2 regions of the Virgibacillus salidurans genome follow, and region 2 is predicted to be linked to the other one. Evidence: riboswitches for the same ligand, from Rfam matches in the RefSeq annotation. Region 2 holds a riboswitch; the other holds the start of a gene.
What was found. Region 2 has a riboswitch for preQ1 ahead of queF (preQ(1) synthase). Riboswitches for the same ligand answer to the same signal wherever they lie in the genome.

Region 1 (9,019 bases), 260 kb from region 2:
CACAAGATAGCTGCAAAACTAAATAGACCAAATAAACCATTTTGATACAGCGGAGCAAAATAAAGAACATTTGCCAAGGTGATTAAGATCCCACCAATGAAGCCAATATAAGCCAAGCGATCCGTTTTTTGAATAAACCAATCTGCTTTTTGGTCTATTAACGTTACCAGTGTGATGGTTAATATATTGATGGAGCTTCCAACCCAAACAGGATGAATATTCAGGTAAAATTCATTTGGATCCCAGCCGCCCAGATAATACCATAACAATCCACTTGTAAAACCTGTAAATAGAGACGCAACAACAGCACGTTTCGTAACGACAGGCCAGAACAGGGCGGCTACGACTGGAGCGAATGTTGCACTGTTTCGAATGGTCCAAGCAAGTACATTCCACCAAGCGGATTGCTCTGTCCGCATTAAGCCAAATACAATCATTAAACCTGTTAAAAGCAGCAAGGAAATTTTTGTATATTTGATCAGCTGATTCTCCGTTGCAGCTGGCTTTAGTGCACTGCCGACATCACGACCGAGACTGGTCGCTCCGGAAAATTGGCACGGACCTCCCCATCCCAGCGCGCATGCCCATACGCCTAAGAAAAACAGACCTACAAGCGGTGCAGGAAGAACTTCCATTAAATACTGAGGAACCGCAATGAGCCCGGTTTGTGCATTTGGAACAATGATGCTAGCAGCAATCCCAAATAAAACACCACCAACGATGAATGGAACAGCCATGAATCCAGCCATGATTAAGCCTTTTTGCCCTTCTTCAGGTGTTCGTGAAGAAAGTGCCATCTGAAAAGCGGCCTGTGCAAGAATGACGTTTACCAGGAAAGTTCCAAACCAAACGACAATAACCTGCAATCCGACACTACCAAAATCAAACATAGCCGGTCTTTCTACAGCAAGTGTACGGAGGCCGTCTATCCCAGGATTTATGAAAAAGGCGGTGACACCAATGATGAGCATTACTGCAAATAATACCATGTTCATCGTTTGCGTAAAGGCGATGGACCACATGCCACCAGCCTGCAGGTAAACGAAAAGCAGAATGGCGGTAAACGCCACCGATAGAGGCAAGGATATCCCCGTAAACACGTGAATGGCAGAGGCAAATGCTATCGCAGTTGCAACCGACCACATGGGAAACGCAAAGGCGGTAATAGCCCCGGCAACTCCTTTTGCTGTTCGTCCATATTTATCACCAATCATGCCAGAAACAGTAACAAGCATCTTTTTCCGAAATGAACGAATGATTAAAAAGGCAATAATAAAAATTTGAACCATTTCCGCAACTCCATACCAAACTGCTGATATCCCGCTTAGATACGAAAGCTCAAGAATGGAAATATATGTAGAACCAGAAAATAATCCAGTTATACAAAATGCCACAATCCATTTATTGAAATTTCGATTGCCTACAAAATAACTGTCTTTCTTCGTTACACGCCGTTTAGCAAATTGACCGGCAATAATCAATGCAAAGGTATAGCCAATCGCAAGAATGATAATCCATACGCCATATTCCGTCATGTTGTTTCGCTCCTTTTGTTGTTATTATTTAGATCGTATTTCTTTGTTTTTGACGGAACTTCTTCCCTTGGAAAAAATAAAAACCCTCTTCCAAAAGATAAGAAGAGGGTTGAATAATCTGGACTCCTCTTCTTATCTTTCAGACACAGTCTGATGGAATTGGCACAGTACTCACAAAGAGCCCGCTGCCGAGGCTTCAAAGGGCCATAACCCTCCACCTCTCTTAATAAGAAGTTCGTTTATGTAATTGTGTATAATTTACAGTGTTTTGGCGATTAAGTCAATAGTTTTTTTACTTTTCGCCTCAATTCATATAATAGCGACATATATTTTAGAATGTAAAGACAGAAAGCATGAGGACTCCCCCATACTTCCACTAAATCAACCTTTCTCCATAGGGAGATCTTTATCCGCTGCCCATTCTGTCATCGATCCATCATATACAGCTACATTGCTTTACCCTAAATTCTTAAGCCACTCCGTAATGTGCTCCGCCGTTGGTAATTTCTTTGACCCTCTCCACAACGTCCTCGTTTTTACTATTAATCGTATGTGTTGCGCCCAAGTTCCTAAGTCCCTGGCAAGCTCTAAGCGACTGTCATGGAGATCTACTGCGATGATATGCTTACATCCGATGAATTATAGAAAGATTTGATATGTAAACAGGGAGGTAACAAATATTGTTAATGGTGAGAAGGCGGAGATATTAATTTTGAGGAAATGCCTTGGCGCAAAAAAACAAAGCCCCCACAACGGAGGGCTTATTTTTAGTAATATCTGTTACAACAATGACAGAATTCCTTCTTGGAGTAATTAGATTTTCTGCATTGACTATCGTAACGATTTTCCTGACATTTGTCATGATATTGGTTATTATTTTCTTTGCAGCAATCATGATAATGCTCTTTCTTCATGTGACAGCAACATTTACAATCTTCTTCGTGTTTCTTTTTACATTGGTCGTGATAACACATATCTTATCTCTCCTTTCCTATTCAATATACGCAATTAGGAATAAAGAGAGTGGACAAAGCTAATAGTAGATAGTACATTTTTATTAATATAGATTTACGTGTATCCGATCCGTAAATATCATTAGCGATTTGATATAACCGTTCGCATTATGCCCACATGGTTAAAGAATTTCGTAAGGTGGATGAGGAAAAAACAATGGACGTATTTTCTACCATATGAATTTTTTACACTACATTTACAGATTGGCTATTGTATAAGCGCATGAACACTGGTATTATAGGCTAGGTTAAACGTGGTTCGAGACCCTCCCACGGAAAAAAACTAAGGAGATGTTTAAAAATGAAAGCACGCACTTTAGTGATAAACGGAGTGTTAGCGGCGTTATATATCGCAGTTTCGGTAGTTATTCAACCTTTTGGATTTACGAATGTTCAGTTCCGTATTTCCGAGATGTTTAACCACCTCATTGTTTTTAATAAGAAATACTTTTTCGGAATTATTTTAGGCGTATCTTTAACCAATTTATTATTTTCACCATTAGGTATTTATGATCTTATATTTGGCGTTGCGCACTCGGCTATTTCATTATCCATTATCATAGTACTGGCGCGTTATATTAAAAATATATGGATCTTGCTGATTGCCAATACATTGGTATTTTCATTCAATATGTTCATCATTGCATTTGAACTCAACCTTGCATTGGCGTTGCCATTTCTATTCACATGGCTCACAACAGCCGCCGGGGAACTGGTCGTCATGGCTGTTGGGATACCCATTATGTATGCATTAAACAAACGGATACATTTTAATAAACTTATCTGATGTTAAGAAGCACTGGGACGGCTCTCTTGCGCTCCGTGCTCCCCCACACAAAAATCCTAATTTCCCTTTAACGAGAAATTAGGATTTAATCATTTCACATGCAACCTTTTGAAAAGAGGTATCCTCCCCTTAAAACGGTACATTCATCGTCGTTTCTGCTGGTTTTGTTTCCACAATGATTTCTCCATTTCGAATCGAGTAGATAACTGGTGCTTGGGTGCGTATGGCTTCATATTCAGAATCCGTATCAATAACGATCAAGTTTGCCTTGTTTCCTTCTTTTACACCATAGCCTTCTTTTATTCCTAACGTTTTCGCCCCGTTCGTTGTAATAAGTTCAAGCGCAGTAACGATATTATCATAGTCTGTCATATGACAAGCATGCAATCCGATTTCTACCACATGAATTAAATTGCCATCGCCAAGCGGGTACCAAGGATCCATGATCGAATCCAGTCCGAAGCTGACATTAACCCCCGCTTCCAGCAGCTCTTTCACACGCGTTAAGCCGCGGCGTTTCGGGTAATTGTCAAATCTTCCTTGCAGATGCAAGTTTGCCTTTGGAAGGGCAACGAAATGAATATTCGCCTTCTTCAATGTTTGAAAAAGCTTGTACGTATACGCATCATTATAAGATGCCATCGCAGTAGTATGGCTCGCTGTAACACGATCTCCTATGCCTAATTTAAGCGCTTCTGCAGCAAGCACTTCTAGGTATCTTGATTGTTCATCATCAATTTCATCACAATGAATATCCACTAGCTTTTCATATTTTTCTGCGAGTTCCAGCGCTTTTATCACAGATCGCACGCCATCTTCACGGGTTAATTCGTAATGTGGAATCCCGCCGACGACATCAGCACCCATTTTCAGGGCCTTCTCTAACAATTCTTCTCCTTTTGGATGTGTATAAAGCCCTTCTTGAGGAAGTGCCACAAGCTGTACATCCATCCAGGGTTTGACTTCTTCTTTTACTTCAAGTAATGCTTCCAATCCTTTCAGTGTGGGGTCACTCACGTCGACATGTGTTCGAACATGCTGGATCCCATGTTTTATCTGCATTTTTATCGCTTTTAAAGCTCGTTGTTTAATATCTTCTTTCGTTTCTTTGACTATTTGCTTTCGTTCCGACCAAATCTCGATCCCCTCAAATACACTCCCAGACTTATTCCATCTAGGCGTTCCTGCCGTAAGCGCATAATCCAAGTGAATATGAGGCTCAACAAAAGGAGGAAGTACGATTTTCCCATTTAAATCAACGGCGTTGTCATCACCATCCCCACTATTATTCGCAGCTGGGGTAATCGATTTTATTTCTTCTCCATTTATGGCAATATCCCATTTGCCCGCTTGCCCATAAATTTTTGCATTTTGTAAAATCATTGCTGTATCACTCCTGAAGTTATTAAAACGATCAACATATTTATTATAGAGTATGTCTGGTAGGTTACCAAATGATACGAAGAACCGCCTCTGTTCTCCCTTTCACGCAACCTATTGTGCTTTTTCCGTAGACGCTACCTCTCCACCCTTATCCCGAAGCATAAGCGACACCAAGCCACCAATCAAAGAAAGCACGCTCATGACAATAAATGCATACTTTATTCCCCAAAACGTAGCAACCTCATAGGGCGCGCCCATCCAATTGGTCGTCATGCTGATAATGGTCGTAAGCATAATAACGCCAAAAGCCAGTCCAAACTGCCTGACCGTATTTCCTATTGCAGAGGCATGGGCGGTTTCGGAAGTTTGTAAACTATTAAATCCTAATGTAACAAGCGGCATCATGGTTAATCCAATTCCCATCTTGAACTACCCGCCACTTAGCTTACGCTTGAAGTGGGGGATTCCTAAGAACACCGGTGTACCCGCCAGTACTTCTATCTTGAAAGTCAACTCCTCGTTATACTGATTTGCAATTTCATTATAGTATTGTGTAAGAAATTGTAAAATCTCATTAAAATTATCAATATCATTATCGACTAGAAATTTATAAAGGTTATATTACATTTATCCACATATAAAATCTATCCTCGTCTTAAAGCGATATTTAAAAAAACATCTCTTTTTACCTACTATCGTACCAGAGGTAGATTAAGTGGCATAAAAACAGAAAAAAATTTTCCATCAAAAAACACCCCCAAACGAACTTTCCCTTCGATTGTACTTGTAGAGATGTGTATAAAATTACAAAAAGGATGATTCCAATGAATTACATAAAAGAAATTAATGCAACGAACGACAAGGCTGAAGTGGAAAGAGCGCTTGCGGCGTTGAAGGAGGAGAAGATTGGGTGAGATGAGTTTGAAAAGGGGGGTGTAAAAAGTTTTTTGAGCCACCTATGCCTTTTTCTCTGGTCGATTCGATTGCGAAAAAAGTGACCACAAGCAACGTATAGATCGAGAGGAAAAATAAGCATGGGTAAGGCAAAGCAACCTCCCCTGTCTTGCTATTTCTTTACCTTAACTAATTTAATTGGCTGTTGATTTTGCGTTTTTTCGGTTACATACGCTCTTGTAGCAGCAGTTCGTTTAGAAGAAACTTCTAATGCTCTAGCATTAACATAGAGCATTTTTGCTACATCATTTACTCTTTCTTTACTCTCATCCGGAAGGTATTCTTCAACAACTTTTTTTGTGTTCAACAAATCTAAAAAGGGAGTCACAGTTTGAAGCTGATCGGCAACTACTAACGATAACCTTGCAGTAATTTGACGATAATTGGTTCCATCATGAAAAAGTTCTTGAAATTGTTTATTTAATCTTTGATAAAAATCTTTATAACTATACGTCATGATGGATACCTCCTTTTTATTTATTAATACCTTTTATTATCTATTATATACGTCTTTTATGAAAAATGTTATCCAATTGATGAAAATTTAAATCTGGGTCATTCGGATTTAAAAGCTCAACTTTATATTCATTAACCATCTCTAGCAACTTCTCTTTATCACAAACGTCTAGAAGCGGTGTGTTTTCCAAATCATCAAGATCTTTTTGCCGTTTCCATATCTGATATTTTTTAATTCCTCTGCAATCACTTTGTTTTATAAACACTTGAAATGATTTCGCCAGCATTTTTCATAACACAAAAAAATCCTGCAGAGATTTCTGACTACAGGACTTCCTTACAAAATTGACAAGTGGTAAGCAAACCGTCCCCATGCTCCCTCACCCATACATCCCTCTCAAACTAGGATACAACTTCAAATACCGTTGATAGATTCCTCCGTAAATCTCATAATTCACCATATCCGGCTCATAGGTTTTAGCTTCAGCAGTGACTAAAAATCGCTCCGAAAAATCCTGATAACTACCAGCCCATCCAAGCTGCACAAAGGCAGAAGCAGAGATACCCAATGCAGGCATATACTCACTGTCTGCTGGCACTCTTACCTGAAGACCTATCATATCTGCTAAGATTTGGCACCAAGACGCGCTTTTAGAACCTCCTCCAATTAACGTCAGAAAATCGTTGTTCCTTTGGTCAATGATAAGATCCATTAACTGTTTATAGGAAAAACATATCCCCTCTATCACAGCCCTTGCCATATCACTTTTTCCCGTTTTCGGTCCGATTCCCCAGAAAGCGCCTTTTGCATCCGTGTCATGAACTGGACATCTCTCGCCGTGAATATAAGGAAGGAATAATAGCCCATTGCTTCCTGCTGTAGCGTCTTCTACTAATCCCTCAAACTGGCTGTACTTATCGTTCGTCCCCTCACTTAAAAATGCATCCACAGCCCATCTATGTACATTACCGGCATTAAGTAGTGGAGCAATGCTGATCGTTAAATGGGGAGAGATATGGGCTAAATGAAAAATTTCATTTCTGTTTGGATTAAATCCATCTTGCACCATAGCCGCCCATCCAGTTGTCCCGAGATAAAAATAGGTGTCTCCTTGATGAATCGCTGCTGCCCCCATCGCTGTTGCACCGGCATCTCCACTTCCACACAAAACAGGTGTAGATTCTGAAAATCCAATTTCATCTGCAGCCGATGCAGATACGTACCCGACTATTTCTTCGGAACCGCATAGCGTAGGAAGTTGGTTTGCATCGAGTCCGAATATTTCTATGATTTCCGGTAGCCATTCACGCGTATGTAGATTCATCATGCCAGTCGTTGCGGCAGTTGTCGGATCTGTGGCAAACGTACCAGTCAATTTATAAATACCGTAATCCTTTGAGCTGAAAACAAAACATTGCGTCTTTTCCATGAGCTCTGCCTTATTTTCTTTCATCCAAAGTAACTTAGCTAAAGGAGTCGACGGGCGAATCGTATTCCCTGTTTTTGCTTGAAGATGTGGCAATTTTTTCATAATGTACGCTGCTTCCTGTTCAAAACGGTTATCTGAATATAGCATGGCTTTTTGATTCGGGTACGTTGATGAAATGGAAATAACATCTTCCATTTGGCCAGTAAACGTAATCGCAACAATTTGTTTTGCAGCGACGTTTAATGCAAACCACCATTTTTGCGTAATCTCTTTCATTCCTTCCCACCAATCGGCAGGAATTTGTTCTACTTCCCCGTTGTCACCATAATATGTATCGACGCTTACACGATACTCTCCGATAATCGTAGCATGTCTGTCGATTAGAACACCTTTCACAGCCGTCGTTCCAATATCAAAAACCGCAATGTATTCCTTCATGATATGTCACCTCTTTCGTTTTGGCAGGGACAGGTTTGAATTTACAAAATACACTTTATACGAAAACCAGGAAGCACAAGAACCGCCCGCCCTGCTTCCTCCCCCTCATTTACCTTGCCTTGCAAGTTCTGTAATATAATCAAAAAACGCATCGCGATTCACGTCATACATGAAATTAACGGCTCGCCCTGTTTCGGCTATTTCTGTTTTCCCTTGACTAGCTCCGTCCGCATGAACAATGCATCTCACTTCTTTTTTCTTGACTAAATCCACTTTTCCAATCGTGGCTGTTGTCAGAACATCCCACAAAAAGTAAGTTGAGTTGGTTTGAAAATGAACGAGTGGCGGGACCATCGCATAACATTGACCTAGAAAGTCAATTCCGATATCTTTTCGTTGTGTAGCCCAGCTATCTCTTACATCTATTGTAAGTGGTACCTTATTCGTACTTTCCAGCGCGACCAAATCGATGGTAATCGAACTATCCCAAACTTGCTTAGCTGCTTCTGGATCCCAGAATGCATTCCATTCTGCTGTACCATCATGCTCCGGCTCTGCTACATTCCCATTTTCTAAAAATGTTCCACCCATCCATACTAATTTCTCAACGTTATTTTCGATGTCAGGTGCTTCTTTAAGTGCACGTGCTAAATCAGTTAGTGGTCCAATAAATACTAATGTAACTTGCTCTTCACTCTCGCGAATAGCCTCTATCATATGTTGATGGGACGGGAGTTTTGCTTCTTTTGTTTGTATCGAACCTGATTCATTTAGGATTGGAAGGGCATCAACGAAAAACGTATGCATACGCCAATCTGTTGGAAATGGATTTTTGCCGCGGGACGTAGAGGCAGCTACTTCAATTCCATTTCCTTTACCAAAGCGATCCACTATTTTGCGACTTGCATATACAGCAGGTTCTAAATAGCAATCAGCTGGAGTAACCCCAACACCAAGTAAATCAATATCTTCCATTTGTAGTAATAAAAACAGAGAAACTAAATCATCCACACCACCATCATG
Region 2 (9,019 bases):
AGAGTTTAACTAATGTTGAATTCCTCGGTCGTGTGGGTCGTGCTTATACGTATATTGGATTTAAATTAGGTGAATGGGACGCTGATGCAGGTGAAGTTGTTCCAGATGATAGCATGAAAATGTCAGATGTGAATTTACGTGAAGCTATGTGGTATGCAGTAGACAATAATTCAGTAGGTGAACAATTCTATAATGGGCTTCGTTGGAATGCGAATACACTTATTCCACCATATCACGCAGAGTATCATGATGAAACAATTGAAGCTCCGACCTATGATCCGGAACAAGCAAATCAAATTCTGGATGAAGCAGGATATGAAGATGTAAATGATGATGGGTTCCGTGAAACTCCTGATGGGGAAGAATTAGTAATTAATTTTGCATCCATGTCGGGTGGAGACACAGCTGAGCCAATTGCAAACTATTATATTCAAGCATGGGAGCAAGTTGGGTTGAAGGTTGAGCTTTTAGACGGTCGTTTGATTGAAATGAACTCTTTCTACGATAGAGTGGAAGCAGATGACCCTGATATTGATATATATCAAGGTGCTTGGCAGGTAGGCAGTGATGTAGATCCTGCTGGTTTATATGGATCTAATGCAGCATTTAACTATTCACGCTATGCAAGTGAAGAGAATAATGAATTACTAGTTGAGGGAGCCTCTCCGGAAGCAATGGATCTTGAATATCGTAAAGAAGTTTATAGTGAGTGGCAAGAACTCATGGTTGAAGAGATCCCTGTATTCCCAACTGTGTATCGTGCGGAATTAGTACCTGTTAATAACCGTGTTGAAAACTGGTCAATTGAAGAGAGCGCTAATGTTTATAGAAATGAACTTGGTGTAACAGCAGAAGAACCAGAAGTAGCCCAATAATTGCAAGATGAAGAGGACTCGCCGCGGTGGGTCTTCTTTTTTTTGCCTACGGGACTGAACAGTGCCTGTCACGCCCCGCTTTTTGTCAATATTTGTCGAATGTTTTGGGGGAGGATGGGTAATTTTCATCTTAAAAGTTTTTATTGTTTCAAGTAGTATGGATATAAGGCAATTCCCTCAGAGGAGAGTGAACAGGATGACACAGAAAATTGCGGTTGCTGTTATTCACGGTGCTGGTACGCCGGATGAAGATTTTGCGGATGAAATAATTACACGTGTTTCTCGAAAATTTGCGAAAAAACTTTCCATTAAAGATCCCGAGCAGGAATTGGTGTTTGATTCTGTTTTTTGGTCTTCCGTATTTGAGCCAGAACAGGCCGAACTATGGAATAGATTGCAAGATAGTGCGGATCTGAATTACAAACGATTGCGTCGGTTTGTGATTGAGTTTCTTGCGGATGCTATTGCCTATCAGCCGACAACATTAGGGAATCAAAATTATGATAAGGTCCATTCCCTTGTAGCTGCATCCATTCAAAAATTGAGAGATAAGGCTGGACCGGATGCCCCGTTATGTGTGATCAGCCATAGTCTCGGATCGATTGTTGCAAGCAATTATTTTTATGATTTACAATTTGCTCGTGAGAATGTGGGAATGGAGACAAGAAAGTGTATAAGCAATTCACCAATTGAGCAATCCGAAACATTGGCCTTATTTTATACGATGGGCAATCCAATGGCGCTCTGGTCATTAAGGTATATTGATTTTGGCTCACCGATTACAGTTCCCTCTCGGGCGATCCGGGAATATTATCCGTTTATCCAAGGGGAATGGGTTAATTTTTATGATAAAGATGATGTGCTTGCTTTTCCGCTAAAAGGACTGAATCAAGCTTACAATATGGCTGTTACAAAAGACTTGCAGGTGAATGTCGGAGGTTTATTTACAAGTTGGAATCCGTTATCACACACGCGTTATGACACCGATGATTCCGCTATAAATCCGATTGTTGATGGATTGGTTAGAACATGGAGATCTATTAATGGATAAGGTATAATGAATAGGAGGATTTTCAAAGGAGGATGTACGTAATGAGTGAAATGGATAACGCTAAAAAATTAGTTGGAGAAGAAGCAGTAAAATACATAGAAGATGGGATGAAGGTGGGCCTAGGGTCAGGATCCACGGTATACTGGATGATTAAGAAACTTGGTGAATATGTTGAGCAAGGATTGGATGTAGCCGGTGTGCCAACATCAGAAACAACAGCGCAATGGGCAAAGGAATTCGGTGTTCCTTTAACGGATTTCTCTGAAACAAAACAGCTTGATGTCACCATTGACGGAGCGGATGAAGTTGATGAAAATTTACATCTTATCAAGGGAGGCGGCGGAGCGCTACTGAGAGAAAAGATTGTTGCCTCAGCGGCTAAATCGTTCATCATAATTGTCGATAGTTCAAAAAGGGTAGCTCAGTTAGGCGCATTCCCTTTGCCAGTTGAGGTCATTCCATTTGGCTGGGAAGTGACGGCAAACAACATTTCAACATTAGGCTGTGTACCTAAATTAAGGCAAAAAGATGGGGAAGTATTTGTCTCTGATAACGGAAATTATATTTTAGATTGCCCTTTTGATAAAATTTCTGATCCTGTAAAATTACATAAGGAATTGAAATCGCTTGTCGGTGTCGTGGAATCGGGTTTGTTTATTGGAATGGCGGATAAGATTGTTGTTGGTAAGGATGATAAGGTAGAGGTTATTTCGAAGGGGTGAGTTTGGTATTTGATGAAGAAATAACAGGGTTCAGTCCAAAAGATTATTTATAATAGTTAAGCTTGTTTACCATCCAATAGGGTGGTTTTTTCTTGTTAAATTTCTGGTTGACAAGCTTGTGTTGTTATTCGACAAATTCCGGGGCGTGACAGTACTGTTAGCTATTCCATTATTTTTTTCTTTTAAGAAATGGCTAATTGGGTATATTATGATAGAGGTATAGGAATAGGAGTGGTTATTTTTGGTATTTGTCATTTTTATCTTAGCAGCTGGAGTTACCGTTTATACTGCAATGAAATTATCGAAATATGCTGATGTGATTAGTGAGAAGACCGCTATGGGCGGTATGCTTGTTGGTACAATTTTACTGGCGGGGGCGACGTCACTGCCGGAGGTTACCACAAGTTTCTCAGCGGTGGTAATAGATAATATTGATATCGCAATTGGTAATATGCTTGGTTCCAATTTATTTAATTTATTGATCCTTGCTGGTTTTGACCTGTTTTTTAGGAGAAAACAGTTATATCATCTTGTAAGCAGAAATCATCTCTATTCGGCTATCCTGGGGCTATTTTTAATGCTGATGGTTACCTTGGCGCTTATTCTTAAAATTGATTACACCATCATTGGAATAGGTGTGGATTCCCTTATGATTCTGATTGTTTACATAGTCGGGATGATTGTCATCAGCAAGATGCCTTCACCAGAGGGAGATGAGGATGCGAATAAGGCGGACAAGCAGCAGGAAGGGACCGAGAAAAAGTCAATTTCTGTAAAACGGGCTGTGATAGGTTTTATAATCGCTGCTGTCGTTATCATGATAGTTGGAAGTGTGCTTTCTATCACTGGTGATCGTATTGCGGTCATAACAGGGCTTGGATCGAGTTTTGTTGGAAGTATTCTGATAGCAGCAACAACGTCGCTGCCGGAAGCAGTTTCTGTGTTCGCAGCATTTCGTTTAAAAAATGCGAATTTAGCAGTTGGATCTATTTTAGGAAGTAATATGTTTAATATGGTGATTTTAGCTGTATCTGATGCGGTTTATCAAGGCGGAGCTATCTTAACAGATGTATCTCATTCTAATATATACACCGCTATTGGGATCTCAGTACTGTCAGCTGTCCTTATTTGGGCACTAATGCGAAATCGCTCCATGTCATTATGGTCCTATAGTATTCCTTCCATTTTAACGGTGATCGGTTACTTTGTAGTTTCCTATTTTATCTTTATGGGATAGGAAAAATGGTGCGTGAGTATTTCGACAATATATGACAAATTTCGGGGCGTGACAGGCACTGTTCGGTGTTGTATAATTGGCTGCAGGAGAGGTTCTTAGCTTTTAACCCTCTATAAAAAACTAAGTCATGTGCTGCGATTGGTATGCCATGTGCCTTAGGGTGCATGGCATTTTTTAATGAAGAACGAAGGAGGTTTTGAGTGTGAAGGAACAGGATTTTTCAAATCTGACGTTATTGGGAAGTCAGGATGTGAAATATAACTTTGATTATGCACCGGAAGTATTGGAAACTGTCGATAATAATCACCAAAACAGGGATTTTTTTGTAAAATTTAATTGTCCGGAATTTACGACATTGTGCCCGATTACTGGTCAGCCTGACTTTGCAACAGTGTATATTAGTTATATTCCAGACACGCAAATGGTTGAAAGTAAGTCTTTGAAGCTTTATTTATTTAGCTTTCGAAATCACGGTGATTTTCATGAGGATAGCATGAATATCATTATGAATGACTTAATCGACGCGATGAATCCACGTTATATCGAAGTATGGGGGAAATTCACACCACGGGGTGGCATTTCCATTGATCCGTACTGCAATTACGGGAAGCCGGAAACGAAGTATGAACAAATGGCGGAGCACCGCATGATGAATCATGATATGTATCCGGAAAAGATAGATAATCGCTAGAAATGAATTAGAGGGTTGGCTTTGATTTTCTCTGAATAGGAGAGGACCCGAGATATATGTTTATTTATTTAAATGCATTATTTGTTGGGCTGTTAATTGTGTCCAATATTTTAGGTGTGAAATTGTTTCGTATTGGTGAATTTATTTTACCAGCAGCGGTAATCGTGTATGTCGTAACGTTTATCATTACGGATGTAATCGGCGAAGTATACGGCAAAGATGCAGCGCGCAAAACGGTTCAGGCAGGATTTTTCACACAAATTATTGTAATGATTTTTATCTTTATTGCGATTCAACTGCCTGCTGCTCCAGCTTTTGGATTACAAGCAGAATTTGAAACCATTCTTGGTGGGAGTTTCCGGGTGATGCTTGCTAGCCTTTTGTCGTATATTGCCAGTCAAAATCTGGATGTCAGCCTGTTTCACCGATTAAAAGCAAAACATGGGAAGAAGAAGCTATGGCTGCGAAATAATGTATCCACAATGACCAGCCAACTCGTTGATACAACCATTTTCATCATAATTGCATTCTGGGGCACAGTACCGTTCACCGTCCTTCTCGGGATGATCGCAACCCAGTATGTATTTAAACTGATTGTTGCCTTGGTTGATACACCAATAGTTTATTTACTGGTGAAAATCGCCAGAAAATCGAAACAGGAACAAATGAATCCTGAAGTAGTACGTCCTTCTTAAACAGGAGGGCGTATTTCTTATATCTGTGCTTTCGACACAATTCGGGGCGTGACAGGCACTGTTCGAGGTATACATCCGAGGTCCTGCGCTTACCGAATTAATTCTTGAATTTTTAAAATATAGTGATATAATAGTGTTTAGAATGATATTGCTTACATGATGCGCACCTTTTATCGATTATATTTAAGGGAGTGGTTCGTTTGGCAAGTAATCGTGGAGTAGTTTATGTCAAGCCAGGGGAAGTGGAAATACAGGATATTTCGTATCCGGATTTGATTCTGAGGGACGGGCCTGGTGTCAACCCACTGAATGTAGGCAGGAAATGTAATCATGGTGTTATTGTAAAAGTTGTAACAACGAATATCTGTGGCAGTGACCAGCATATGGTTCGAGGAAGGACAACCGCACCAAGCGGCTTAGTTCTTGGTCATGAAATTACAGGTGAGATTGTTGAAATTGGCAGTGATGTTGAATTTATGAAGAAAGGGGATCTTGTGTCTGTCCCGTTTAACATTGCTTGTGGACGTTGCAGGAACTGTAAGCAGCAAGATACACATATTTGTCAAAATGTAAATCCGGATCGCCCTGGTTCAGCGTATGGTTATGTTGATATGGGCGGATGGGTTGGCGGTCAATCCGAATACGTCATGGTGCCATATGCAGATTTCCAACTTTTAAAATTTCCGGATAAAGATCAAGCCATGGAGCGTATTCTTGATTTAACCATGCTTTCGGATATTTTTCCAACTGGATATCATGGAGCTGTAAGTGCTGGTGTAAAACCTGGGTCAACGGTTTATGTAGCAGGAGCAGGTCCTGTTGGTTTGGCTGCTGCACACTCGGCACAATTACTGGGAGCTTCTGTCGTAATCGTTGGTGATTTAATCGAAGAACGATTAGCACAAGCAAGAAGCTTTGGCTGTGAAACGGTAAACTTAAAAGAGCATGCTAATCTTGAAGAGCAAATCGAGCAAATATTACGCGAACCGGAAGTGGATTGTGCGATTGATGCGGTCGGTTTTGAGGCGAGCGGTCATGGAGAAGACGGCGGAGAAGCACCTGCAACGGTATTAAATTCGGTAATGGGTATCACGAGAGCGGGTGGCCGTTTAGGGATTCCAGGACTTTATGTAACTGGTGATCCTGGTGCTGAAGATAAAGATGCACAAGAAGGAACCCTGAAAATCCGATTTGGATTAGGATTCGCAAAGGCGCATACATTTGTAACTGGACAAACCCCTGTAATGAAATACCACCGGGATTTAATGCAATCTATTTTAAGTGGTAAGGCACAAATTGCAAAAGCTGTAAATGCTACACTAATTTCACTTGAGGAGGCACCTGCTGGATACAGGGCATTTGATGGTGGAGTTTCTAAGAAGTTTGTTATCGATCCACATGGGATGGTGGGAAGTTAAATCAAACCGAAAAATATTTCTCATACGAATTGACAGCGATTACATCATATGATATTGTATTAATACAAGTTAATCACGTGGTGGAGATATGGAGACCCATACTTTAATAGTACTTTCTCGGGGAGAGGTATGTCTATTGAGTATGGGTCTTTTTTCTGCATCATAAATAGTTAACTAGATTGATAATGAAAAGGAGTGTTAAACATGCCTGAATTTTTAGCTGAACTGATTGGTACAATGATCCTCGTTATTTTTGGAGGTGGTGTTGTCGCCGGAGTTGTGTTGAAAAAGTCTAAAGCTGAAGGAACCGGATGGGTACTGATTACACTTGCCTGGGGTCTAGGTGTTACGATGGGTGTATATGCAGTTGGTAATTTTACTGGTGCACATATTAACCCTGCCGTAACATTAGGATTTGCTATAACGGGTGATCTCCCATGGGCAAAAGTTCCAATGTATATGAGCGCACAGGTAATTGGGGCTTTTATTGGTGCGATTATTGTTTTCTTAAATTACCTGCCACATTGGAAGGAAACAAAAGATAAAGTTGCCAAAAGGGATGTGTTTTCAACAACGCCAGCCATACGCAGCCCATTTTCCAACCTGGTCAGTGAAATGATTGGTACATTCGTCCTTGTGATGGGTCTTCTGTTTATTGGTGCGAATGAATTTACAGAAGGGTTAAATCCTTTAATCGTTGGTGCTCTAATTGTTGGGATCGGGATGTCACTTGGGGGTGCCACCGGATATGCGATCAATCCGGCTCGTGACCTTGGCCCAAGAATTGCGCATGCGTTGCTTCCGATTCCCGGAAAAGGTTCATCGGACTGGAGTTATGCTTGGGTCCCAATCGTAGGTCCACTACTTGGCGGTGCATATGGAGCAGTATTTTACCAGGCCATGTTTGTAGGTGAATTTTCCATATTGTTCTGGATCTTAAGCGCTGTAGTTGCTATTATTCTAGTAGGTGCTGCCAGTTCGGAATTGAAATTGGGGAAGACAAAGGCAGATAAAGCAGAAAAAAATATTGTATAGGAGGAGATTAATATGAGTGAAAAATATATTTTATCATTAGATCAAGGTACAACGAGTTCACGTGCGATTTTGTTTAATCATGATGGGGAAATTGTGGAAACAGCCCAGCGAGAGTTTGAGCAATTTTTCCAAAAGCCAGGTTGGGTAGAGCATGATGCCAATGAGATATGGACATCCATACTTGCTTGTATTTCAGAAGTTTTACGGAAATCGGATGCGGATCCTAGTCAAATTGCTGGAATTGGTATTACAAACCAACGGGAAACGACGGTTGTTTGGGATAAACATACTGGAAAACCTATATATAAAGCAATTGTGTGGCAATCCCGTCAAACCGAATATATTTGCAGGGAATTGGATGATCAGGGATATAGTGATGTCATTCGGGATAAAACCGGTTTGTTAATCGATCCTTATTTCTCCGGTACGAAGGTGAAATGGATCCTGGATAATGTGGATGGTGCAAGGGAAAAAGCAGACAATGGGGATCTATTATTTGGTACCATGGATACATGGCTGGTTTACAAGCTATCCGGTGGGAAAACGCATATTACGGATTACTCTAATGCTGCCAGAACATTGATGTTCAATATCTATGATCTGAAATGGGATGATGAATTACTCGATATTCTAACCGTTCCAAAGAATATGCTTCCGGAAGTTCGTCAATCCTCAGAGATTTATGCCGATACGGTTGATTATCATTTCTTTGGCCATGAGGTTCCAATTGCCGGTATTGCAGGTGACCAGCAAGCAGCATTGTTTGGTCAGGCATGTTTTGAAGAAGGAATGGTAAAAAATACGTTTGGAACAGGCAACTTCGTATTAATGAATACAGGAGAAAAACCAATAAAATCAGAGCATGGCCTACTCACCACGCTAGGTTGGGGTGTAGATGGCAAAGTAGAATATGTGCTTGAGGGCAGTATTTTTGTAACCGGATCCGCCATTCAATGGTTGCGTGATGGTCTGAAGCTTGTCAATGAAGCGCCGGAAACGGAAAGTTATGCAACACAGGTAGACTCCACAGAAGGAGTTTATATGGTGCCGGCGTTTGTTGGACTTGGCTCTCCGTATTGGGATAGTGACGCGAGAGGCGCGGTATTTGGATTAACGCGCGGAACGACGAAAGAGCATTTTATTCGCGCAACACTGGAATCACTTGCCTATCAATCGAAAGACGTTGTAGATGCCATGATTAGTGATTCAGGGATCGATTTAAAAACATTGCGTGTAGATGGCGGCGCTGTTAAAAATGACTTCCTCATGCAATTCCAGAGTGACATCCTCGGCGT

Region 1: another riboswitch for preQ1. It lies ahead of KFZ58_RS14890 (QueT transporter family protein); the one in region 2 lies ahead of queF (preQ(1) synthase).

Annotation. Positions count from the first base shown of each region.
Region 1 covers NZ_CP074373.1:2,923,753-2,932,771, forward strand. Annotated here, with positions in the region: gene KFZ58_RS14875 (sodium:solute symporter family protein) at 1-1,535, opposite strand, end outside; SAM riboswitch class I at 1,665-1,768, opposite strand; partial or broken gene KFZ58_RS14880 (zinc-binding dehydrogenase) at 2,017-2,168, opposite strand; gene KFZ58_RS14885 (hypothetical protein) at 2,324-2,572, shown strand; PreQ1 riboswitch class I at 2,797-2,841, shown strand; gene KFZ58_RS14890 (QueT transporter family protein) at 2,850-3,335, shown strand; gene codA (cytosine deaminase) at 3,465-4,718, opposite strand; gene KFZ58_RS14900 (MFS transporter) at 4,830-5,141, opposite strand; gene KFZ58_RS14905 (hypothetical protein) at 5,785-6,129, opposite strand; gene KFZ58_RS14910 (hypothetical protein) at 6,173-6,415, opposite strand; gene KFZ58_RS14915 (xylulokinase) at 6,509-7,996, opposite strand; gene KFZ58_RS14920 (nucleoside hydrolase) at 8,102-9,019, opposite strand, start outside.
Region 2 covers NZ_CP074373.1:2,666,047-2,675,065, reverse strand. Annotated here, with positions in the region: gene opp4A (oligopeptide ABC transporter substrate-binding protein) at 1-875, shown strand, start outside; gene KFZ58_RS13715 (chemotaxis protein) at 1,072-1,926, shown strand; gene rpiA (ribose-5-phosphate isomerase RpiA) at 1,968-2,648, shown strand; gene KFZ58_RS13705 (sodium:calcium antiporter) at 2,890-3,885, shown strand; PreQ1 riboswitch class I at 3,968-4,015, shown strand; gene queF (preQ(1) synthase) at 4,088-4,576, shown strand; gene KFZ58_RS13695 (queuosine precursor transporter) at 4,633-5,271, shown strand; gene fdhA (formaldehyde dehydrogenase, glutathione-independent) at 5,472-6,689, shown strand; gene KFZ58_RS13685 (MIP/aquaporin family protein) at 6,894-7,724, shown strand; gene glpK (glycerol kinase GlpK) at 7,737-9,019, shown strand, end outside.